Regions from separate parts of the Pacificimonas sp. ICDLI1SI03 genome, predicted to be linked through region 2. Evidence: predicted binding sites of a transcription regulator. Region 2 holds the regulator's gene; each other region holds the start of a gene.
The links. The regulator LexA, encoded in region 2, represses DNA repair genes until DNA is damaged. The targets are predictions, from matches to a motif close to GTTCCNCNCTTGTTCT.
Positions count from the first base shown of each region.

Region 1: a site for LexA is predicted at 3,585-3,600, ahead of ACSMXM_RS04535 (S24 family peptidase). Genes of this name have one in related genera too.
Region 3: a site for LexA is predicted at 2,735-2,750, ahead of uvrA (excinuclease ABC subunit UvrA). Genes of this name have one in related genera too.
Region 4: a site for LexA is predicted at 1,249-1,264, ahead of ACSMXM_RS08950 (putative DNA modification/repair radical SAM protein). Genes of this name have one in related genera too.

Region 1 is NZ_JBSQAU010000001.1:946,839-952,698, reverse strand. It holds gene ACSMXM_RS04555 (divergent polysaccharide deacetylase family protein) at 1-2, opposite strand, end outside; gene ACSMXM_RS04550 (S41 family peptidase) at 6-1,337, opposite strand; gene ACSMXM_RS04545 (bile acid:sodium symporter family protein) at 1,505-2,476, shown strand; gene ACSMXM_RS04540 (hypothetical protein) at 2,587-2,832, shown strand; gene ACSMXM_RS04535 (S24 family peptidase) at 2,869-3,555, opposite strand; gene gp17 (tail completion protein gp17) at 3,877-4,266, shown strand; gene ACSMXM_RS04525 (hypothetical protein) at 4,263-4,901, opposite strand; gene ACSMXM_RS04520 (hypothetical protein) at 5,011-5,238, shown strand; gene ACSMXM_RS04515 (extensin-like domain-containing protein) at 5,245-5,860, opposite strand, start outside.
Region 2 is NZ_JBSQAU010000001.1:299,245-305,104, forward strand. It holds gene ACSMXM_RS01430 (D-alanyl-D-alanine carboxypeptidase family protein) at 1-939, shown strand, start outside; gene ACSMXM_RS01435 (DUF4170 domain-containing protein) at 960-1,193, opposite strand; gene ACSMXM_RS01440 (gamma carbonic anhydrase family protein) at 1,202-1,771, opposite strand; gene ACSMXM_RS01445 (MlaC/ttg2D family ABC transporter substrate-binding protein) at 1,768-2,397, opposite strand; gene ACSMXM_RS01450 (c-type cytochrome) at 2,408-2,788, opposite strand; gene lexA (transcriptional repressor LexA) at 2,936-3,598, opposite strand; gene ACSMXM_RS01460 (molybdopterin molybdotransferase MoeA) at 3,648-4,829, opposite strand; gene moaC (cyclic pyranopterin monophosphate synthase MoaC) at 4,822-5,298, opposite strand; gene trpC (indole-3-glycerol phosphate synthase TrpC) at 5,291-5,860, opposite strand, start outside.
Region 3 is NZ_JBSQAU010000001.1:1,876,102-1,881,961, reverse strand. It holds gene uvrA (excinuclease ABC subunit UvrA) at 1-2,725, opposite strand, end outside; gene ACSMXM_RS09150 (prepilin peptidase) at 2,922-3,773, shown strand; gene ACSMXM_RS09145 (GGDEF domain-containing protein) at 3,929-5,065, shown strand; gene ACSMXM_RS09140 (TorF family putative porin) at 5,771-5,860, shown strand, end outside.
Region 4 is NZ_JBSQAU010000001.1:1,828,378-1,834,237, reverse strand. It holds gene ACSMXM_RS08955 (xanthine dehydrogenase family protein molybdopterin-binding subunit) at 1-1,133, shown strand, start outside; gene ACSMXM_RS08950 (putative DNA modification/repair radical SAM protein) at 1,267-2,508, shown strand; gene ACSMXM_RS08945 (UdgX family uracil-DNA binding protein) at 2,516-3,916, shown strand; gene ACSMXM_RS08940 (DNA recombination protein RmuC) at 3,993-5,441, shown strand; gene ACSMXM_RS08935 (DUF5818 domain-containing protein) at 5,455-5,646, opposite strand; gene ACSMXM_RS08930 (TrmH family RNA methyltransferase) at 5,643-5,860, opposite strand, start outside.

The DNA.
Region 1 (5,860 bases), 650 kb from region 2:
AAGGGTCAGCGTTCCGCGCTGGCCGTCTTTACCTCAGCGCCGCCCAGTCGGCCGAGCATCTTCACCGCATAGTCCAACTGATAATCCTCAACGCCTTGCTTTTCCAATTCCTCGGCGCTGACATCGAACCGCGGATTGTCCTTGTCGTCGCTCTCGATCACGCTGTCATCGTCCAGCTTCTCGTTACGAAGTGCGCGGCGAAGGTCGCTTTCGCGCACGACGCGGCGGTCGCGAACATGTTCGTCCGACAATTGCGGCACGATGATGTCGGGTTCGATGCCCGCTTCCTGAACCGATCGGCCGGACGGGGTATAATAGCGCGCGGTGGTGAGGCGCAGGGCCGTGTCTGTCGACAGCGGGATAAGCGACTGCACCGAACCCTTGCCGAAGCTGCGTGCCCCAAGGATGAGCGCGCGGCGATGATCCTGCAGCGCTCCCGCGACGATCTCCGAAGCCGAAGCCGACCCCTCGTCGACAAGAACGATCACTGGCTTTCCATCGGTCATGTCCTCATCTCGCGCGAAATAGCGCTGTATATTATCCTTGCCGCGGCCGCGCTGGGAAACGATCTCTCCACCATCGTCCATGAATGCGTCGCTGACCTCTATGGCCTGATCGAGCAGTCCACCCGGATTGGACCGCAGATCGACGATGAAGCCCAGCAGATTGTCGCCCAGTTCCTTCTCGATCGCGTCGATGGCGTCGCGCGTGGCCGGGCCGGTCTGCTTGTTGAAGGTTGAAATGCGGATGACGCCAACATTGTCCTGCGTTTCCCATTTCACCGGCTTCAATTCGATGATCGCGCGGGTCAGGGTCAGCTCCAGGGGTTCTTCCTCGCCCTGACGGACGATCGTCATGCTGACGGGGGTTCCCGGCGGACCCTTCATAAGTTCGATGGCCTCCTCCAGCGAAAGACCGTAGATCAGCTCGTCGTCGATATGGGTGATGTAGTCGCCCGCCTTGATCCCGGCTTTTTGAGCCGGCGTGTCGTCCATGGGCGCGATGATCTTGACGACGCCCTCCTCCAGGGAAACGGACATGCCGAGGCCGCCATATTCACCGTCGGTCTGCGTCCGCATGCGGTCGAAGTCGCTGGCCGCGAGAAAGCTGGAGTGCGGATCAAGGCTGGCCAGCATGCCGTCAATCGCGCCTTCGATCAGCTGCTCCTCCGTCACCTCATCAACATATTCGGTACGCACGCGTTCGAAGATATCCATCAGCTGGTCCAGCTGCCGGAAAGTTTCGGATGATGTATTGGCGGCCTGTACACTCGTTTGAGTGGGCACGAGCGCGGCCATGCCAATGGGCAGGAACGCATAGAGGATGCGGTGTTTCATAGCGGCGAATTAGCCTCCGGAAAAATACAGGCTCTGCTTATAACAGGAGAAGGATGAACGTGACATAGCCTCTTACGTCGGTTTATCGACCGTCCCCTTGGTCCATGTCGGAACAGTGCGGCTGTCCGCCGCACTGTCGAACTGCTGCCGTCGTCCATCAGCCCTAAGTGAAGGAAGCTGACATTCCGAAGTTAGATCCCTTCGTCATGACGCTGGCCAGCGCGGTGGTCGCCGCCTCGCTGCTGCCGGTTTCCGGTGCGCTCGCCGATGCGATGGACATTCTCGCTTACGCCTTGATCATGTTCATGTTCTTCTTTCACGGCGTACGGCTGCCGTTCGACGCCATCCGTCGCGCGGTAACCAACTGGCGCCTGCATGGCCTGATCCTGGTGCTGACGTTCGTTCTGTTTCCGATCGTCGGCCTGCTGATTTCCGGTGTAGCGACATATTGGCTGCCAGCGGGAATTGCGGCTGGTTTACTGTATCTTTCGCTGGTACCGTCGACGATCCAGTCGTCGGTCGCTTTCATCGCCGTCGCCAAAGGCGATGTGGCAGCGGGTGTCGCATCGGCGGCGACGTCGAACATTCTGGGCGTTGGGCTGACCCCGCTTTTAGTGGGTGTGCTGCTGGGGGCAAATGGGGCGGGGATGGGCGCCGACGGGACGATGAAGGTCGTCGCGCTGCTGCTGGCGCCGTTTCTGCTTGGGCATCTGTCGCGGCGCTGGTTGGCCGATTGGGCCGCCAAGCGAAAAAGGCTGCTGGGGCTGGCAGACAAGAGTGCGATCGTCCTGATTGTCTATACGGCATTCTCCGCCGCGGTGCTGCAGGGGATATGGACGAAGCTGGGGCCCGTCAGCCTTTTCATGCTGATTGCAATTTGCCTGGTCCTACTGGCGGTTATGAACGCACTTGCCTGGCTGGTATCGGTGCGCCTTCCGCGCGATCAGCGCGTAACGATGCTGTTTTGCGGCACGCAGAAATCTCTCGCCGCCGGAGCGCCCATGGCCAGCCTGTTGTTCGCGGCATCGGCGGCGGGTGAATTGCTGTTGCCCTTGATGATTTATCATCAGGCGCAGCTGGTGCTCGCCGCTATTCTCTCTTCGCGGCTTCTGCGGGACGGCAATATGCGCTCTTTTTGAGGACAAATCCTCATGACAATCGGCGGCGTTTACCTTGTTCCCTGACGCGGAATTAACCTTGTCGGTGCTTAGTTAGCGGCGATCAGGGGCACGTTGATCGAGATTTGGATATGACCGGCTTTACCACGGGCGACGCATTCTACTGCCGCGCCTTCCCGATACTTACTCTCATATGCGTCGTGACGGGCGTTGCCACCTATGCGTGGGGCCCGCCCTCTGTTGCGCTGAATTGCTTCCTTGCCGTGGGCTTTGGCGTTCGTCTTAACGGATATATCGAGCGTCGCCGCTTCGAGGAGGCAGAGCGACAAGCAAGCGCCGGGTGGGCACGATTGAGGAGTCCCGTACAAGCCGGATGACAGGCGCCCGGATGGGCAAGCCCGGCCTGCCGGACGCTACCTCAGCTTCCGCCCCACCCAGATCACGCGACCGATGATGTCGACACTGTCGGGTGAGCAATCGCCGACGTCCGGATACATATTATTGTCGCTGGTGATGCGTATATTGCGCGATGCGGGGCTGCGCGTCACACGCTTTACGATCAGCGTATCTTCGGTCCGCATGACGTAAATTCCGTCCCGCAGCCGATCGACGCCATCGCCCCGGTCGACGAGGATCGGATCTCCGTCGCCCAGCGTGGGCAACATGGAATCTCCCTGAACCTTAATGACCGACAACAGTTCAGGGCCGCTCGACGAAATGCTTCTGACCCACCGATCCTGGAACGCGAGGGAGCTTTCTGCCGCTTCCTCCTCCTCCGTCAGCGCACCGGCACCTGCGGACGCACCGATGGCAGCGAAATACGGCACCAGAACATAATCGTCCGCGCTATGCGCTTCGCCGGCCCGAACGGCGCGCCCGGCAAAGCTGCGCGGCCCGCCCAGCTGCCACTCAGGGACGTCGAAATGCGCTGCCAGCCTGCGCCGGTCCTCTTCATCCAGTTTGCGCGGTACGCCGCGCTTTATAAATTGCTGAATATAAGCAGGATTGCGTCCCAATAGACGCGACAAGGACGTGTAATCGCCGCCGCCAGCGCGGATCAGCGCGTCCAGGCGCTCCCTGACCATGGTCGAGTCGTTCACATTTCACTCCCGATTCGCTGCGCCACATTAGAACAAAAAAGGAACATAATCAACGCGATCGTTTTTCCCCTTTCAATGTAGGATTTGGGATGGGATCATTATGTGCCTACGATAATAGGAGAACACAATGACTCTTTTAACGCTCATAAATCGGTGCATCGAGCAAACAGGTGTCAGCGCAACGCGCATTGGTAGGGAGGCACTGGGGGATCCCCGGCTGATTGCCGATATTCGCCGCGGACGTGAACTAAGGCCACACACTGAAAAGAAATTACTCACTTATCTCAGCGCGGTCGAAAGCCAGGCGGGGCAGGGGGAGTAATGGTGCGACGCCGCAAAATCGTACCAGCGTCTATCGCATCCGTGCTTCGCAGCGTACCCGATCGATCCAGAGACGGCCACATAATCACCCGCTCGCGCGGTGGAGATAGGAACTTTCCTGTCATGGATGTGGTCGATGTCACCTCCTCACCCTGGGCAAGCGCCACGTTTGAAGGAACGCAGCACCGTATCTGCCTTTCGATCAGCGGGCGGGAGGCCGACGTGGATGCACTTGCCGCCGCTGTCGAAGGCGATCTTTCCGCAGCGGATCTTGAATTCGGCGGAGGAACTTTGATCGAGATCGTGAGAACGAACACCGACAAAAGCGTCGACGGGAAAGGAAATGCAATCAGCCTGCTGGAATTTACCGCTCTCAGCGTTCTGGATTAAGAGTTGCTGTTTTCCATGTCGCGTTCCGGCGCCTGCGTAGCGACGGGACCTCCGCCCTCACTGCCTTTCGGCTTATCGGGGTTTTCACTCTTCCCGGCGGCTTTTCCTTCGCCGGGTGCAGCGCCCTTACCGGCGGTGAATGTGGCAAAGGCCGCTGCAAGGGCTGCTCCGGCAATATCCCGACCGATACCGTCGACGGCAGTGCGGACGGCGGATTCGATGCGCGCCTCGGAAGCACCGGAGGTGACGTTCAGTTTGGCCCGGCCAGTCTTTGCTTTCAGAACGTTGGAAAGACCATCGAGGCCGTCTTTCCGCAGAGCGAGACTGGCCTCATCCAGCCATAGGGCAAGGGAGGCTTCTACCTTGCCTTGCCAGCTCTTGCCGGTGGCCTTCAAAAGTTGAGAGAGTTCCGGCGGAAGACCGGGCCTCGGTGCCTTTTCCTCTGCGAAGGTTTCTTTTCCGGTCTCACCAGGGTCTGCCCCGGCGGCATCATGTCTCGTCGCTGCCAACGCGGCCTCCGCTTTCGCCAGCTTTTTTTCAGCCTTTGCCAATGCGCGCTCAAGCTCCATCTCGTCCCGGTCGCGTTTCCGCTTCGATTTCTTCTTGTCGGAATGATCGTCTTTGAGCTTTGTCATGGCGCCGTTCTCCTCTGCTGGTGATTTAGTTGTATAAGACAGCGGCTGCAAGGGGAACGCCGCGCACGCTCATCGGTTGACGCGGAAACATCAAGAAGGGACCGTCAGAATGACCGAACAGAATAAAACCGCAGGAACGAAGGCTGACACGCCACCGACGACTCCTTCAAAAATGCGCCCCGCGCAGGATGCGGATCATGTTCCAGAAAAGCTGGACGACGATGAAGCGCAATTGGAAGAGGGTCTGGAAGAAACCTATCCAGCGAGCGACGTGCCATCAGAGACGCAGCCCCAGCCAAAGGACCCGAAAAAGGCACCCCCTTCAACGAATGCCTAGCTTTGGCTAGCGGCAGGTCCCGAAGCCTGTCGCCTCCAAGTGAAAATGGTCGCGATGAGCGGCATTGTAATCCGGGCCGAGAAGCGTGCCGAAGATATCGCACGCTCCGGTCCGGATTTCTTCCAGGAACGCCCCCGCGTCCGAGTCTGCCCCCCAGTCCTCGATGAGCGAAATCCGCCGTCCGTCCTCCAGCCTGAACCCGGCAATATCGATTGCCTCGGCCGTTGCGTGTTTCGACCAGCGGCCCTCTGCCGCGCCGTACATCCGGCGGCAGCTATAAGTGCCAAGATGATCTATCCGCGCAACCGCGCTGCCCAGCGTTCGTTCGGCCGCAGGCTGCACGAAGTTTGTTTCCCAAATGGCGAGCGCAGCGGCCAAAGGACATGCGAGCCGTACCGTTCCGGGGGCATAGCCTGCGGTCATCTGCTCCAGGCTGACCGAGTCGACCTGTGCGCAGGTTTCATTCACGCGTTCGTCGTCGCGCGGAACTACGGAGAGTTCGCTTTCCGAAAAGAGCGCCAGACATCTTGGCTTGTCGCCGGCGAGTTGCGAGATTTTCGTCTGCGTCGCCGCCCCGACGGACTGCTCGATAACAAGAGGTGTCCACGGTAGGTCCTCGGGG
Region 2 (5,860 bases):
TACGTCGCGACGATGCTGCTCCTGCTTGGCATGTGGCAACCCGCCGAGGCACGCTCTCTCAGCGACATCGAAAAATATGCCGCCATCGTGGTGGACGTCGATACGAATGAAGTCCTCTATGCGCACAAGGCGGATGCCGCTCGTCATCCCGCCTCCATCACGAAGGTGATGACGATGATGCTGGCCTTCGATGCGCTCGACGCCGGCAAGATCAAGATGGACGATCGGGTCGTCATGTCGGCGCATGCGGCGGCGCAGCCCCCCTCGAAACTGGCACTGGGCAAGGGCGGATGGTTGACGGTCGAGGAGGCCATCCGCGTCCTCGCCACGAAATCCGCGAACGATGTGGCGGTTGCGCTGGGCGAACATCTGGCAGGTACGGAAGTCGCCTTCGCACAGGAAATGACGGAGAAAGCCCGATCGATCGGTATGAATGCAACGGCGTTCTACAACGCCTCCGGACTGCCTAATCCGGCTCACTCCACGACGGCGCGCGATCTGGCCACCATGTCGGCCTATCTGATTCAGCATTATCCGCATTATTATGCGTTTTTCTCGCAGCAGCAGTATAATTTCTACGGCAAGGTGTTGCCGAACCATAACCGGCTGCTCGGTAAGCTGGTGGGCCTCGATGGGATCAAGACCGGGTTTACCAACGCGTCTGGCTTCACGCTCGCGGCATCGGCTCAGCGCGACGGCAAGCGTCTGGTCGGTATTGTGCTGGGCGCACCGTCCACGAAGCTGCGCAACGACAATATGGCAAATCTGATCAATGCCGGGTTCGATGTTCTGCGGCAGCGGAAGTTTGGTCGCAACGTTACGGTCGCCAGCTATATGAGTGAACCGGATCAGGCGCTGGGTAATTGGAACCCGGTCGTCGCGCAGGGATCACTGGATGAAGCTGAAGAGCCGGACTTTCAGCCCACCGCGGGAAATTAAGCTAAACAGCCCGGGGGCAGTTAAACTTCGGGTTCCAGCAGTTCGTGCAGGTGCACGACCAGATATTTCATCTCCGCATCATCGACGGTGCGCTGTGCATGAGCGCGCCACGCCTTTTCAGCGGTCTTATAGTCGGGGAAGATGCCCACAATATCGAGTGCAGAGGAATCTTCGAACTCCAGTCCGCGTGGATCCTTGACCCGACCCCCGAACACGAGATGCAATTTGCTGTCTGAAGCGTCGTGCTGTTTCATATCCGCCGCTATAGCGCCGCCTGCTCGGCCTGCAAGCGCCTCATTGTATCCTGCATGAAAGCGTCAAAGTCCTCGCCGGTCCAGGCGCGGTGGTCGCCTTCGGCATAAGCGATGGCGTTCCGGTGATAGATGGCAGCATTCAACCGGTTCGCGAGCCAATTTTCGCGCGTACGAATGACCTTTGCCGGGCTGCCAACGACGATGCTGTTCGGCGGGACGATCGTGCCGTCCTTCACATAGGCGTGTTGCCCGACGATGGAGTTGTTCCCGATCACAGCGCCGCCGTAAATGGTGGAATTGATGCCGATCAGGCAATTATCACCTATCGTGCAATTATGAAGGGTCGCCCTGTGGGTGATCGAACAATGTTCGCCTACCGTGACAGGGCCGCCTGGATCCGTGTGGATCATGACGAAGTCCTGTATGTTCGTCATGGCGCCGATGCGGATCGACGCTGCCTCCGATCGCATGACCACATTCATCCAGACGGATGAACCACGGCCCAGCTCTATGTCGCCATAAAGCTGGGCCGACGGGTCCACATAGGCGGCCTCACCTGTCGAGAGGCGGGACCTCAACTGATGCGTTTCTTCATCAATGTGACAAGGCCGTCAAAGCCATTGCGGCTGATATAGGCGTTGAAATCCTGTTCCTGCGTCAGCGCCATATTGACGCCGGAAACCTTCAGGTTGCGGATTTTGAAATCACTGCCGCCCTTTTTACGGACCTGCCAGACGGCATCGACCGGGTTGCCCGATTTCGGCGTGATGCGCGTGTAGACTTCAACATCGCCGCGGCTTCCCCGCGGAACGGCACGCGTTACCGACAGTTCGGAATCCTCAAAAGCGAACAGATTATTCGTGTAGGTAGCGACGACCCATTGCGGGAAGACCTTCATATACTCACGATACTGTGTGTCGCTGATGTCCTGACGGTGGCGGCGGATCAGATACTGGCCAATATAGTTCACGTCGAAATTGCTGGCGAGCATCTTGCGCAGTTCTTCCTGCGTCTGCGGCGACTGCGCGTCGCCCGAGCGGATCACGCCAAATGCGTCTTCCGCCAAACCGTCGATAAAGGCCGACGCGGCCTTTGTGTCGCTATCGGTCGCGGCCTGCGCTGAAGCGGGCGTCGCAACAAGGATGCTGAGGGGGGCTGCCATCGAAACGAGGGCGGCCGCTATGAAGGGCTTATGGAATTTCATGGAAATACTCCTACTTACCGGCGCGCAGGACATAGGATATGACCGCCGCGCGCTCGTCTGGTTTCTTCAAACCGGGAAAGGCCATTGTGGTTCCCTTCACGGTCTTTCTGGGGTCGTTCAGATATTCGTCGAGGCTGTCGCGCCCCCAGACGATATTCGATGCCTTCATGGCCGGGGAATAGCGCTTGAAATCAGCGGTTCCCGCTTCGCGACCGGACAGGCGAGTCAGCGAAGGACCCAGACGTACCTTCTCTCCGGGAACGTTAGGATCCCAGTGGCAGGCGCCGCAGCGTGTCTTGAACAGCGCTGCGCCATCAGGCGCGGATAGGGCAGGGATCGACATGAAGGCCGCAATGCCTGCGGCAATGGCAAACTTTATATGACCGTACATCGAAAAGGCGATTCCTCACTCTAGGTAGCTATTCCTATCGCAAGAATCCGATGAATTCGCGGTGAATTTCTCAAATGAATTTTCGGAGTGCCACGCAGATGCCCGCGCCGGCCCCGGCGTAGCTGTATATCGCGGCCGAAAGCTCGGTCAGTACCGCCGCAGCAGTCCAACCAGCTTGCCCTGCACCTTCACCTGGCTGGCGCGGTAGTTTTGCGGCTTGTAGTCCTTATTGGCAGGATCAAGCCGGATCATGTCGCCATTCTTGTTGAGCGTCTTCAGGGTTGCATCATTATCGTCGACCAGGGCCACGACGATGTCACCCGTGCGGGCATCGTCGCACCGTTCGATAAGGGCGTAGTCGCCGTCAAAGATCCCGGCCTCGATCATGGAATCGCCGGACACCTCCAGCGCATAATGATCGCCCTTCCCCAGCAGGGACGTAGGCAGACTCAGGGTTTCCGTGGTCTCTAGCGCTTCAATGGGCTGACCTGCGGCGATACGGCCGTGAAGCGGGATGTCGACGATATCCGGTTCTGAATCGTTGGCCGCCCGAACACTCTTCGGCTTGGCGCCGAAATCGACCTTTCTTACTTCGGCTTCGGGCATACGCAGAACCTCCAGCGCACGCGCGCGGTTCGCGAGGCGGCGAATGAACTTCCGCTCCTCGAGGGCGCTGACAAGCCGATGAACGCCACTTTTCGACTTGAGATCGAGAGCTGCCTTCATTTCTTCAAAAGAAGGAGAAACGCCGGTCTTCCGCAACCGTTCGTCGATGAACCTCAACAGTTCGAATTGCTTCGCCGTCAACATCGTTCGCGCTCCGTTCCCATGAACAATAGAAGAACGGGTAGGGGGTAAATCAGGTCCTGTCAAGTATCAGGACGGGCACCGACTCGCCGGTGGTGGCGGGTTTTGCATGGGACGGACGTATGATCAGCGCATTCGCGCGTGCCAGGGCCGCCAATTGCGCACTGTCCTGTGTTGCGAGCGGCGCCACAACGTCGCCGGAGAGGGTGGCACGCAGATGATCGCGCCTGTCCCCGTTCGCCGGAAGGGGCTGGCCAAGCCGTGCATTGGTCTCGCCCAACGCTGGATCCGCACCGCGAAGGGCCAAAACCATCGGTCTGACAAAGAGAAGCATGCAGACATAGGCGGAGACCGGGTTGCCCGGTAGCCCGACCAGGCGGGCAGCGCCGAGAGTTCCTGCAATCAGAGGTTTGCCTGGCTTGATGGCGATGCGCCAGAAATCGAGCGTGGCGCCGGCGTCATCGAGAGCGTCCTTGACGAGATCATGGTCACCGACGCTGGCGCCGCCGATGGTGATGATGATGTCGAATTTAGATGCACGCATCAATGCGTCGCGGATTTGCGCGCGATCATCCGGAACGATGCCGAAATCTTCAACATCTGCGCCTGCCGCGGCCAAGGCCGCGGCGATCATTGGGCCGTTGCCGGCGACAATCTGGGATGGTCCCGGCGGCGTTCCGGGGGGCACCAGTTCGTCACCGGTGGCGATGATCGCGACGCGCGGGGCGGCGTGCACCTGAAGCCGGGCATGTCCCGCACTGGCCGCCAGACCAACGACAGGGGCAGATACGAGACTGCCGACAGGGAGCAATTCCTGGCCGTTGGAATAGTCATTGCCTTCGGGCCGTATATGTGCGCCGATTTCTGGCGGGCCGCCCCCCTTCAGGGTCAGCGTATCGCCGGATCGTTCCACATCCTCTTGAACGATCACGGTATCTGTGCCGCCCGGAACCGGAGCGCCTGTAAATATCCTGATCGCGGCGCCCTTTTCGACGGAGCCGGCAAACCCCGCCCCGGCTGCGCTTTCGCCCCGAACTGTCCATGGGCCGGGCATATCCGCCCATCGGATGGCATATCCGTCCATTGCCGAGGCGGCGAAGGGCGGTTGTGTCAGTTTTGCAATCAGCGGCGCCGCAAGAATCCGTCCCCGCGCCGCCTCAAGCGGCACATCCTCTGCGGCAAGTGGTACAATTCCCGACAAAAGCCGGTCGTACGCATCCTCGAAGCTAAGCATTCTCCGCGCGCCAGTCCCCCGACTTGCCACCGCTTTTCGATTTCAGGTGCAGGTTTTCTATCCGCATTCCCTTATCGATCGCCTTGGCCATGTCGTAGATCGTCAGGAGTGCGACCGAGCAGGCGGTCATCGCCTCCATCTCGACACCGGTGCCAAAAGTGGTGGTCGCCATTGCCTCTGCCGACACGCCGCCATCATCCACCTGCAGCTCGATGGTGACGCTGGTGAGCGGCAGGGGGTGGCACAGCGGGATGAGTTCGGATGTTTTCTTGGCCGCCATGATGCCGGCGATACGGCCCGCGGCCAGAACGTCGCCCTTTGGCACCGAACCGGAGGCGATCGCATCGCGCGCCTCCGCAGACATCGAAATCCGACCTGCCGCCACGGCGATACGCTTGGTCTGGGCCTTCGCCGAGATGTCCACCATCTGCGCCGCACCGTCCGCGTTCAGATGCGTCAGATCAGGCACCGATCAACCTCCGCGTGGCGGCGGTGACATCATCCTGCCGCATCAACGTTTCGCCAACCAGAAATGCCTTCGCACCGGCATTCGCCAGGCGGTCCAGATCATCGATGCGGGCAAGCCCGCTTTCCGCGACAATCAGCCGATCGGCGGGAACAAGGGGGGCGAGGCGCTCGGTCGTCGACAGGTCGACCTCCAGCGTTTTCAGATTGCGATTATTGATGCCGATCAGGCGCGATTTCAGGCGAAGGGCCAATTCAAGCTCTTCTTCGTTGTGCACCTCTACGAGCACATCCATGCCCTGCTCCCGGGCGAGCATTTCCAGGTCGCGCGCCTCATAGCGGTTAAGCGCCGCCATAATCAGCAGGATGGCGTCCGCCCCCATCTCTCGGCTCTCGATGACCTGATAGGGGTCGACGATGAAATCCTTGCGCAGGATCGGCAGGTCGACACCGCCGCGAACCGTACGCAGAATTTCGTCGGATCCCTGGAACCACTTATCCTCTGTCAGAACCGAAAGGCAGGCGGCGCCCCCGTTTACATAGGCGCGTGCCAGCTTTGCCGGCTC
Region 3 (5,860 bases), 1.6 Mb from region 2:
CGATCCAGTCGGCGGTCTTGATCACCTCCAGATTATGTTCGATGACGATGACGCTGTTGCCCTGTTCGACGAGGGCGTGCAGCACCTCTAGCAATTTGCGTACATCCTCGAAATGCAGGCCGGTCGTCGGCTCGTCCAGGATGTAGAGGGTGCGGCCGGTGGCGCGTTTCGACAGCTCCTTTGCCAGTTTGACGCGCTGCGCCTCTCCGCCCGACAGGGTGGTCGCCTGTTGCCCGACCTTTACATAGCCCAGGCCCACCTCCTCCAGCATGGCCATCTTGTCGCGAATGGGCGGGACGGCGGCAAAGGCGGCGTGGGCATCCTCCACCGTCATGTCCAGCACATCGGCGATGGACAGCCCCTTCCACTTTACCTCCAAAGTTTCGCGGTTGTAGCGCGCGCCCTTGCACACGTCGCAGGTGACATAGACATCGGGCAGGAAGTGCATTTCGATCTTTATGACGCCGTCGCCCTTGCACGCCTCGCACCGGCCGCCCTTTACGTTGAAGGAGAAGCGGCCGGGCTTGTAGCCGCGGGTCTTTGATTCCGGCAGGCCGGCGAACCAGTCGCGGATCGACGTGAACGCGCCGGTATAGGTCGCCGGGTTCGACCGCGGCGTGCGGCCGATGGGCGACTGATCGATGTCGATGACCTTGTCGAGATGTTCCAGACCCTTCAGCCCCTCATGCGGCCCCATGGGCACGCGGGCGCCGTTCAGCGCGCGCGCGGCGGCGGGGTACAGCGTGTCGATGACGAAGCTGGACTTGCCCGAACCCGACACGCCGGTAACGCAGGTGAAGGTGCCGAGCGGGATCTTTACATCCACATTCTGCAGATTGTTGGCGGTCGCGCCTGTCAGGCGGAGGGACTTGCCATTGCCCTTGCGGCGCTTGGGCGGCAGCGGGACCGCGCGGCGGCCGGACAGATAGGCGCCGGTCACGCTCTCCTCGCTGGCGAGAATGTCCTCCAGCGTGCCCTGCGCGATGATGCGGCCGCCATGGACGCCCGCGCCCGGGCCTATGTCGACGATATAGTCGGCGGTGCGGATCGAATCCTCGTCATGTTCGACGACCAGGACAGTATTGCCCAGGTCGCGAAGGCGGCGGAGGGTTTCAAGCAGGCGGTCATTGTCCCGCTGATGCAGGCCGATGGACGGCTCATCGAGGACGTAAAGCACGCCCGACAGGCCGCTGCCGATCTGGCTGGCGAGGCGGATGCGCTGTGACTCGCCGCCGGACAGGGTGCCGGATTTGCGGTCGAGGTTCAGATAGTCGAGGCCGACATTGTCGAGGAAGCCGAGGCGCTCGGTGATTTCCTTCAACACCTGGCGGGCGATCTCGTTCTGCTGGTCCGTCAGCTTTTCGGGCAGGGCGCGCGACCAGGCCAGCGCCTGATCGATGGGCAGGCGGCTGATGTCGCTGATCGGGTCGCCGTCGATCTTTACCGCCAGCGCCTGCGGACGCAGGCGCGCGCCGTCGCACACCTCGCACGGGGCGGCGGACTGGAAGCGGGTCAGCTCCTCCCGCATCCACGAGGATTCCGTGCTGGCCAGGCGGCGCTCCATATTGTGGATGACGCCCTCGAACGGCTTTTTCACGTCATAGGATTTGCGGCCGTCCTGAAAGCTGAGCGTGATCGGCTTTCCCTTTGTGCCGAGGAGGACCATGTCGCGCGCATCCTGGGGCAGATCCTCCCACGGGGTGGCGAGGTCGAAGCCGCCCGCCTTCGCCACGGATTTCAGCACCTGCATATAATAGGGGGAGGGCGGCTGCGATTTCGCCCAGGGGACGACGGCGCCCTTTTGCAGGCTGAGCTTTGTGTTGGGGACGATCAGGTCAGGGTCGAAATAGGGCTTTTCGCCAATGCCGTCGCATGCCGGGCAGGCGCCATGCGGCGAGTTGAACGAGAACAGGCGCGGCTCGATTTCGGGAATGGTGAAGCCGGAAACGGGGCAGGCGAATTTCTGGCTGAACAGAACGGCATCCCGGGGCGGGTCGCCCTCCTTCACCACGGGTTCCGCAATGGCGAGGCCGTCGGCCAGCGACAGGGCGGTTTCCAGGGAATCGGCAAGGCGGCTTTCAATGCCGGACTTCACGACGATGCGGTCGACGACGATTTCGATGTCGTGCTTGAATTTCTTGTCGAGTTTCGGCGCATCCTCAATGGCGTAGATCTCGCCATTTACCTTCACGCGCTGAAAGCCGGCGGCCTGCCATTCGGCGAATTCCTTGCGATATTCGCCCTTTCGCCCGCGCACGACGGGGGCGAGCAGCAGCAGGCGCGTGCCGTCCGGTTCCGACATGATGCGGTCGACCATCTGGCTGACCTGCTGCGTTTCGATGGGGAGGCCCGTGGCCGGGCTGTAGGGAATGCCGATGCGCGCCCATAACAGGCGCATATAGTCGTAAATTTCGGTGACGGTCGCGACGGTGGAGCGCGGGTTCTTCGACGTCGTCTTCTGCTCGATGGAAATGGCGGGGCTGAGGCCCTCTATATGGTCCACATCGGGCTTCTGCATCAGTTCCAGAAACTGGCGCGCATAGGCGCTGAGGCTCTCGACATAGCGGCGCTGCCCCTCTGCATAGATGGTGTCGAACGCCAGCGAGGATTTGCCGGAGCCGGACAGGCCCGTCATCACGATCAGGCTGTCGCGCGGCAGATCGATGTCCACGTCCTTAAGATTGTGCTCGCGCGCGCCGCGCACCGATATCGTCGTCAAGGCCATGAGGTGTAGGTTTCCGGTTTGTTCTGGTCAGCTGGAACTAGCGCCTGCCAGCGCCGCGGGGAAGAGCAGAGGTGGGGATTGGCTGCTGCTTAGTCAAAGGCCGGTGCCAGGAAACGACCGCCGCCTGTATTCGGCGCACGGCCATCGCGCCCGCGCCCTCTTGTGAACGGACGCATCCCGCGCTTTGCAGTGCAGGATGACAGGCGTTGCAATCATCTTGGCGGGACTGGGGCTGCTGATCGGCAGCTTCATCGGGGTCGTCGTGGAGCGGTGGCCGCGTGGGGAGGGCTTTGCGCGGGGGCGGTCGCGGTGCGATGGCTGTGGCCGCACGCTGAACGCGGCGGAGATGGTGCCGCTGTTGTCCTGGCTGTGGCTGAGGGGGCGGTGCCGTACATGCGGCGCGCGGGTTTCGCCGCTGTTGCCGTTGCTGGAGATCGGCGCGGCGGCGATTGGCGGCATTGTGGGCATCACGCTGGAGGGGCTGCCCGGCGCAGCTGGCGGCGCGGAGGGGTGGCTGCATCCGGCCTGGCTGGCGGCGGTGTCGGTGCATATGGCGTGGTTGGTGCCAGTGTCGCTGCACCTGGCATGGGCGCCGTTCGGATGGGCGCTGCTGTGCCTGGCGGCGCTGGATTACCGAGCGATGTGGCTGCCGGACAGGCTGACCCTGCCGCTGCTGGCATTGGGCCTGCTGATCGGCGCGGCAAAGGGGCAGGCGGTGCTGGCGCTGGCGGGCGCAGGAATCGGCTGGGCGCTGCTGGTGCTGGTAGGCGGGCTGTACGAACGCGCGCGCGGCCGCGCGGGACTGGGCGGCGGCGATCCGAAATTGCTGGCGGCGATCGGCGCCTGGCTGGGGCCGGGGGCGCTGCCGCTGGTCATCGTCGCCGCCTCTGTGGCCGGACTTGGCGTCGCAATGTCCATGAAAGTCGCGGGTCATGAGGTCGGCGGGGCCACTCGGATGCCCTTCGGTACACTGCTCGCCCTAGGGGCGGGCGGGTATTTTATCGCTCTGGTACTGGGGGGAGCGCCGGCGTTTTCGATTTTGGGGTGACGTGGCAGAACGTGGGGTGAGGTGGCCGAACGTCGGCGCGGCAGGCGGCGGTCCATGTGGGGGCATTAGGAAAAATTAAGGATACGCAGCCAGAGACGGGGCATCGGCCTCGTATTGCCGGTGATTTTGGCGCGCCATTGAAGCGAACTTATGATGTGAGCATTTTCACCCTATTCGCTGCGAACGTTCTTGTCCTGATCGTCACGGCCTTCGCATTCGGGGCCGCCTGGCATGGCCAGACCGGCAGGCTTTATTGGCCCTCCTGGATTGTGGCGAACGTCATGCTGGTCGCGGCCCTCCTGCTGCTGATGTTCGCGCCCAGTAGTCGGGCGGGCCTTGCCATCGCCCTTGGCAATTGCCTGCTGGTGGCCGGATTCGGTTTTCGATGGCGCGCGGCGCGCCAGTTTGCGATGCGACCTGCACCCCTTGCGCCGACATTGGCGCCGGCCCTGCTGGCGGTGGGCCTGTTCGCGTTGCCGGACCTGGTGGATTATCGTGCCACCTACACGGCCATCAACATGATGCTGACGGTGCAGGCGCTGGCGACCGGATATGAATTCTGGCGCGACAGGCGGGATGGCCTGCCCTCCCGCTACGGTCTGGTCCTGACCTATTGCCTGATCGCCGCGTCGTTCGCCGCGCGCGTGGCACAGGGCCTGGTCATCACCCATGATTTCGGCAGCTATTTGCCGCAGGACCTCATGCTGGAGATCCATCTTTACGTGGCGCTGATCTATACGACGGGCAGCGCCGCCTTTCTGTTGTCGCTGGTTTATGAGCGTGGCGCGCTCGACCTGCGGCGGGCGGCCCTGACCGATCCGCTGACCGCGCTGCCCAACCGCCGTGCATTCGAAGCGCGGCTGGAGAAACATATTGCCGAAGACGACCGCAACTTCGCCGTCATTCTGATCGACATCGACCATTTCAAGGCGGTGAACGACCGCTATGGACATGCTTCTGGCGATACGGCCCTGCGCGCCTGTGCCCATATATGCGCGCAGCAATTGCGTCCCTGCGACTTCATCGCCCGGATAGGCGGCGAGGAGTTCGCCGCCGTTCTGCCGGACGCCGATGCCGCCAGCGCCTATGCCGCGACCGATCGGATCCGTAGCGCCGTCGAGGCCTGCCACATCACCTCGCACGGGCAGACATTTAGACTGACCCTGAGCGCCGGAATGGTTCATGCCGCACATTGCGGCGGCGGCTTCGACGATCTGATGCGAAAGGCGGATGCCGCGCTGTACCGCGCAAAAGGCGGAGGCCGAAACAGGATCGAACAGGCGGCCGCATAGATTCGCCGCCTGAACCGGTTTGCGGTGCCCGGCAGCCGCACGACGTCACGGCGGTCGCGATTCTGAAATAGTTTGTCACATTCGCGGCAGGGCTGGGAAACAGGGCAGTTCCTATATCGCTATTGTCCGCACAGGACGGCCTGCCCGAAGCGCGCCCGGTCAACCGACGCACGAATTCCTGGCGGCGGCGCGCGCAAACACCATCGATTCGTGCCCGCCGGCGTCTGCCCTAGCGTTTATTACACGGCCGCTGCGGCCACACGAACATATCGCTGATGAAATCAGCCCCTTGGCTTTGGCAGGGCCTTGAACGAAATTGAGAAGAAATCGGAGATTTTATGAAGTTAGTTCTATTGTGTTTTGCAGGGCTTAGCCTGACCGCATGTGCCGGGTCCCCCCTTTCCAATTCTGCCGAAAACCGCGCCCAGTTGAATTCAAGTTCGGAGCGGACCTATTCGAAGTGCATGTGGACGAAGCCGCGCTGTGCGCCCGGCCTCGCGCGAACACCGGGCGCATAACGCCCCCCTCCAAATTATCCTTGGCATGAGCAGTTAGGCCGATAAGCGGGCGAAACGCTGAAGCGCGGAGATACTGACGGGCCGTCAGATCCTGCGACTTTTCGAACCTTTGCATGCCAAGGAGGAGAGGCCCATCCCCCGTTCCACATTCATCCCATCGCTCGCCGCACTTTGCGGCGGCAGCGCCATGGCGCTGGCCCTTGCCGGGTTTCCCGCGGCGGCGCAGTCCTCCACCCTGGTATCTGCCGAAGTGATGACGGATTACAGGGTGCGAGGA
Region 4 (5,860 bases), 1.5 Mb from region 2:
CGCACGAAATCGGCATGACAACAGACGAGATTCGGCGCCGCAATCTGCTGCTGCCGGACGAACTGCCGCATCAGAACGGCCTGGGCCTGACATTCGACGTGGGCAATTTCCCCGCCCTGCTGGATGGCGCGCTGGAGCGGGCGGACTGGAACGGATTCGATGCCCGCAAGGCCGAGGCGGCCGGGCGCGGCATGCTCTATGGTCGTGGCATTGGCTTTTACGTGGAGATTGCCGGCGGCGGCTCCACCGAGGAATTTGCCGACATCCGCATCGCAAAAGGCAAGGTACATGCCGCCATCGGCACGCAGTCGAACGGCCAGGGGCACGAGACAGCCTATGCGCAGGTCATCGCCGAGCGACTGGGCATCGACCTGGAGGACGTGCTGATCGAACAGGGCGATACGCAGCGGATGAACAGGGGCCATGGCACGGGCGGATCTCGCTCCATGGTGTGGGGCGGCGCGGCAGGCCTGTTCGCCGCCGATCAGGTGATCGACAAGGCGCGCAAGCTGGCGGAAGCGGACCTGGGCGGCGACGTCGATTTCGACGAGGGCGTATTTCGCGCGCGCGGGTCCAACGAAACGCGCAGCCTGTTCGAACTGGCAGAGGCGCATCCGGGCGAACTGGATGCGGATGGCAGTTTCAAGACCGAACACCCGACGCCGACATTTCCCAATGGCTGTCACATCGCGGAGGTCGAGCTGGACCCCGCCACCGGCATCATGAAGGTGACACGCTATACCGTGCTGGATGATTTCGGGACATTGGTGAACCCGGTTCTGGTCGAGGGACAGGTGCAGGGCGGTGTCGCCCAGGGTCTGGGGCAGGCCATTCTGGAAGAGGTCGTCTATGATGAAACGGGACAGCTTCTGACCGGCAGTTTCATGGATTATGGCATGCCCCGCGCCGACGACATGCCGCTGGGCATGACATTCGACACGCTGCCGACGAAGAGCCCGAACAATCCACTCGGGGCGAAAGGGTGCGGCGAGGCGGGCACGATCGGCGCCATGCCGTCGATCATGAACGCCCTTGTCGATGCGCTGGGCGGCCAGCATGTCGATATGCCCGCAACGCCGGAAAAGCTGTGGCGTTTGGCGCAGGGCATGGAGATGCGGCAGGCGGCTGAATAGGCGCCCGACGGATTGGGGGGCTGACGTGCGGCCCCCCCCGTGATCCCCGCCATCGCGGAACGGATCGACGACTGTTTGTCGCAGTTTACCGATGTTTATCGACTCTGCTGTCGATAGAACATAAGCTGAACGAATGGCGCAATTGGACACTCGGGAAAAGCTGGCGATCCTTGCGGACGCGGCGAAATACGATGCGTCCTGCGCTTCATCGGGCACATCGAAGCGGGACAGCGCCGGCGGCAAGGGGCTCGGCTCGACGGAGGGTATGGGTATCTGCCATGCCTACGCCCCCGACGGCCGTTGCATATCGCTGTTGAAGATTTTGCTGACGAACAGCTGCATTTTCGATTGTCATTATTGCATCAACCGCAAAAGCTCGAACGTCCGTCGCGCGCGTTTCACGGTCGAGGAAGTGGTGCAGCTGACGCTGAACTTCTACAAGCGAAATTATATCGAGGGGCTGTTTCTATCGTCGGGCATCATCCGGTCGTCGAATTATACGATGGAACAGATTGTCGAAATTGCCCGGCAATTGCGCGAGGTTCACGATTTCCGCGGATATATTCACTTAAAGACCATCCCGGATGCCGACCCTGAATTGATGCGCGCGGCGGGCCTTTATGCCGATCGCATTTCTATAAATGTCGAATTGCCGACGACGAATGGTCTGAAGCGACTGGCACCGGAAAAGGATGGCGGCCGTATCGAGGGTGCGATGGGCGGAATGAAAACCGCTATCGAAGACGGCCGGGACGCGAAGAAGCGCTATAAATCCGCGCCGAAATATGCGCCTGCGGGGCAATCCACCCAGATGATCGTCGGGGCGGACGCGGCGAGCGACGGGGACATCATTGTGAAGGCGTCCAGCCTGTATGATCGGTTTCATATGCGGCGGGTCTATTACAGCGCCTTCAGCCCGATCCCCGATGCCAGCGCGGTGCTGCCGCTGAAATCGCCGCCCCTGATGCGCGAACATCGCCTGTATCAGTCGGACTGGCTGATGCGCTTTTATGGCTTCCAGCCGCGCGAGGTGGTGGCGGCAACAGATGATGGCATGCTGCCGCTGGATATCGATCCCAAGCTGGCCTGGGCGTTGAAGTTTCGCGAAAGCTTTCCGGTGGATATAAACCGGGCGCCGCGAGAGATGCTGTTGCGCGTGCCGGGCCTTGGCACGAAGGCCGTGGGCGCGATCCTGTCATCGCGGCGCTATCGCAATTTGCGGCTGGAGGACGTGGCGCGCCTGACACAGTCGGTGCGGAAAATTCGCCCCTTCATTTCCTGCGTGGGATGGTCGCCCGGCAAGACCACGGATCTGGCCGACCTGAAAGCGTTGATCGTGCCGAAGCGGGAACAGCTGGAACTGTTTGCGGCTTGATGCGCCGATGCGCTGTGTAACGCTGGAACATGAAGAGGATTTTGACGGGTGGCGCACTGCTGCCCGCGCCCTCGCGCTGGCGAATGTACCGCCGGAGGATGTGACCTGGCAGGTGGGCGACACGGCGCAGGACCTGTTCGGTGACGAGGCGGTGTTGGAGGACAATAGCCGGGCCACCCTGACCGTGCCAAAGCCGTTCCTGCAACTGGCCCAGAGCGTGATCTGTCATTCTGAGCGGGAGCGGTTTGCCCTACTGTACCGGATGCTGCTGCGGCTTCAGAAGAACCGGGAGGCGATGCAGGATCGTGCGGATCCGCTGCAGAAACGGTTGGAGGAACTGCGCAAGTCGGTTGCCCGCGACATTCATAAGATGCGCGCTTTCGTCCGATTCAGGGAGGTGCAGACCGACGGCGAAACGCGGTTCGTCGCCTGGTTCGAGCCGGAACATCATATCGTCCGTACCAATGCTCCGTTTTTCCAGCGCCGCTTCGCCAGCATGAACTGGTCGATTTTGACGCCGGAACTGTGCGCGCATTGGGACGGCGAAACGCTGTCTTTTACCGAGGGGGCGACGAAGGCCGACGCCCCGGCGGGCGACCTGGTCGAGGAAACGTGGAAAACCTATTTCGCCTCTATCTTCAATCCTGCGCGGATGAAGGTGAAGGCGATGACGGCGGAAATGCCGAAGAAATACTGGAAAAACATGCCGGAAAGCGCGCTGATCCCCGGCATGATCGCAGGTGCGCGGGCGCGGGAGGTCGATATGGTGAAAACTTCCAGAGAGGGCATTGCCCGCGCCGGTGAGAATCGCACGAAATCATTGTCGGCCCTGCGGGAGGAGGCAGAGGGATGTCGCCGCTGTGACCTGTGGAAGCCGGCGACGCAGCTGGTGTTCGGAGAAGGGCCGGTCGATGCGGCCCTGATGCTGATCGGTGAACAGCCGGGCGATCAGGAGGATCTGGCCGGGCGGCCCTTCGTCGGGCCGGCGGGGCAGTTGCTGGACCGTTTCCTGTCGGACGTCGGCATCGACCGTAGTGCCACCTATGTCACCAATGCCGTCAAGCATTTCAAATATGAGCAGCGCGGCAAGCGCCGCATCCACTCCAAACCGAATGGCGGCGAAATCGATGCCTGCCGATGGTGGCTGACGCAGGAAATCGACCTCGTGCAGCCGAAAGTGACGGTGGCGCTGGGGGCCAGCGCAGCGCGCGCGATGCTGGGTAAAACCGTCACGATCTCAAAGACGCGCGGGGCCGCCATCGAACTGCCGGACGGGTCGGAAGGATGGGTGACGGTGCACCCCAGCTATTTGCTGCGCATCCCCGATCAGGGCCGGGCAGAGGAGGAGCGGGCGCGATTCAGGGAAGACCTGGCGACAGTGAAAGCCCGCGTGGCGGCGCTGACCTGATCGGGGGTCGGGGGCTTGTCCGGGCGGTGAACCTTCGTTAAGCGTTCATCTTTCGTTCCGCCGGTGAAAGCGCAGCATGACGCCCGAGATCCTCATTGCCTTTGTCGTCGCACTTACGCTGGGGGTGCTGCTCGGCTGGCTGATGTGGGCGCGCGGCCTGGCGGCGATACGCGCCGATCTGACGGCGGTTAAAACAGCACATGATGAGGCGCGCGCGGCGCGCGAAAAGGCAGAGGGCGATTTGCACGTGGCCCGCTCTGACAAGGCTCTCGCGGAAAAGGGCGCTGAGGATATTCGTGCCCGGCTGGAGGAAATCCGTGTCGAGGTGGAGCGTCTGAAGCCTATCGAGCTGGCGCATGAAAAGCTAATTTCCACATCGACGGAACGCGAAAAGGCGTTTCTGGAGCGGGAGGCGGACCTTAATCGTCGGTTCGATGAGCTGGCCGACAAGGCACTTGGCCGGACGACGGAAGCGTTCCTAAAGCGCGCGGAGGAAACGCTGGTCCGGCACCGCGAGGCGGCGGGACAGGGGCTGGAGCAGAATCGCGCAGCCCTCGACAAGCTGATCTCTCCCATGCGCGAAACGCTGACCAAATATGAGGCGCAGCTGAAGGAGATGGAGGAAAAACGCGCCGGGGCCTATGGCGCGATCACGAACGCCATCGCCGATGTAAAACTGGGGCAGGAGCGCGTTTCGCAAGAGGCGCAGCGGATCGTCGGCGCACTGAGAAACGCGCCCAAGGCGCGCGGCCGCTGGGGCGAGCACCAGCTGCGCCGGGTGCTGGAAATGGCGGGCCTGTCGAAACATTGCGATTTTTCCGAGGAAGTGCACCGTGACGTTGCCGATGGGCCGAACGTCCGGCCCGACGCCGTCGTGAACCTGCCGAACGACCGGGTGCTGGTCATCGATGCCAAGGTGTCGCTGAACGCCTATCAGGACGCGGCCGCAGCGGAGACGGACGAGGACCGGCGACTGCACCTGATCGCGCATGCAAAGGCGATGCGCGCCCATGTGGAGACGCTGGGGCGCAAAAGCTATACGCAGCAATTTGACGATACGCTGGATTTCGTCATCATGTTCGTGCCCGGCGAGAACTTCCTCGCCGCCGCGCTGGAGACGGATCAGGACCTGTTCGAAATGGCGTTCGAGCGACGCGTCCTGCTGGCGAGCCCGACGAACCTGATCGCCATCGCGCGTACCGTCGCGATGGTGTGGCAGCAGGAAAAGGCTGCGGACGACGCGCGGGAGATTTCCGCGATCGGCAAGGAGCTGTACGACCGGCTGGCAACAATGGGCGAGCATGTCGCGAAGCTGGGACGCAATCTGGACCTGGCGTCGGGCGCCTATAACAAGATGGTCGGCAGCCTGGAATCGCAGGTCATGACGTCCGCCCACCGCCTGCGCGAAAAAGCCATCGATACGCCGAAGAAAACGGTCGAGGCGCTGCCAACCGCGACAGTGGATATTCGTCCGCTGACGAAGCTGGAGAATGCGAGCGCGGAAACGCGAGACGCGGCGGAGTGAGCCGAAAGATACCTTAGAAAGCTGCGACGCCCTCAACTTCGACAAGGTCGTCGCGAACGGTGCCGGTGACGACGACCATCTTTTCAACGAGGTCGACAGGCATGCGCGGGAGTATCAGGCGCAGCTTTCGCCCGTCGTCGCAGGCAAGGATGAAATTACCCTCCGGCCGGATCAGGCGCCCGGTCAGCTTTACTTTTTCGGTCATTGACGGCGGTGCTGGTTCAGGACCTCATAAAGCATGACGGCGCAGCTGACCGCGACATTCAGAGAGTCCGCCTTGCCCAGCATTGGCATCTTCACCAGCGCATCGCACGCGGCTTCATAATGATCCGGCAGGCCGGACTGCTCATTGCCCATGAAAACGAATGTGGGGCGGGGATAGGCCACCGCCTGATAATCCTGCTCGGTCTTCAGACTGG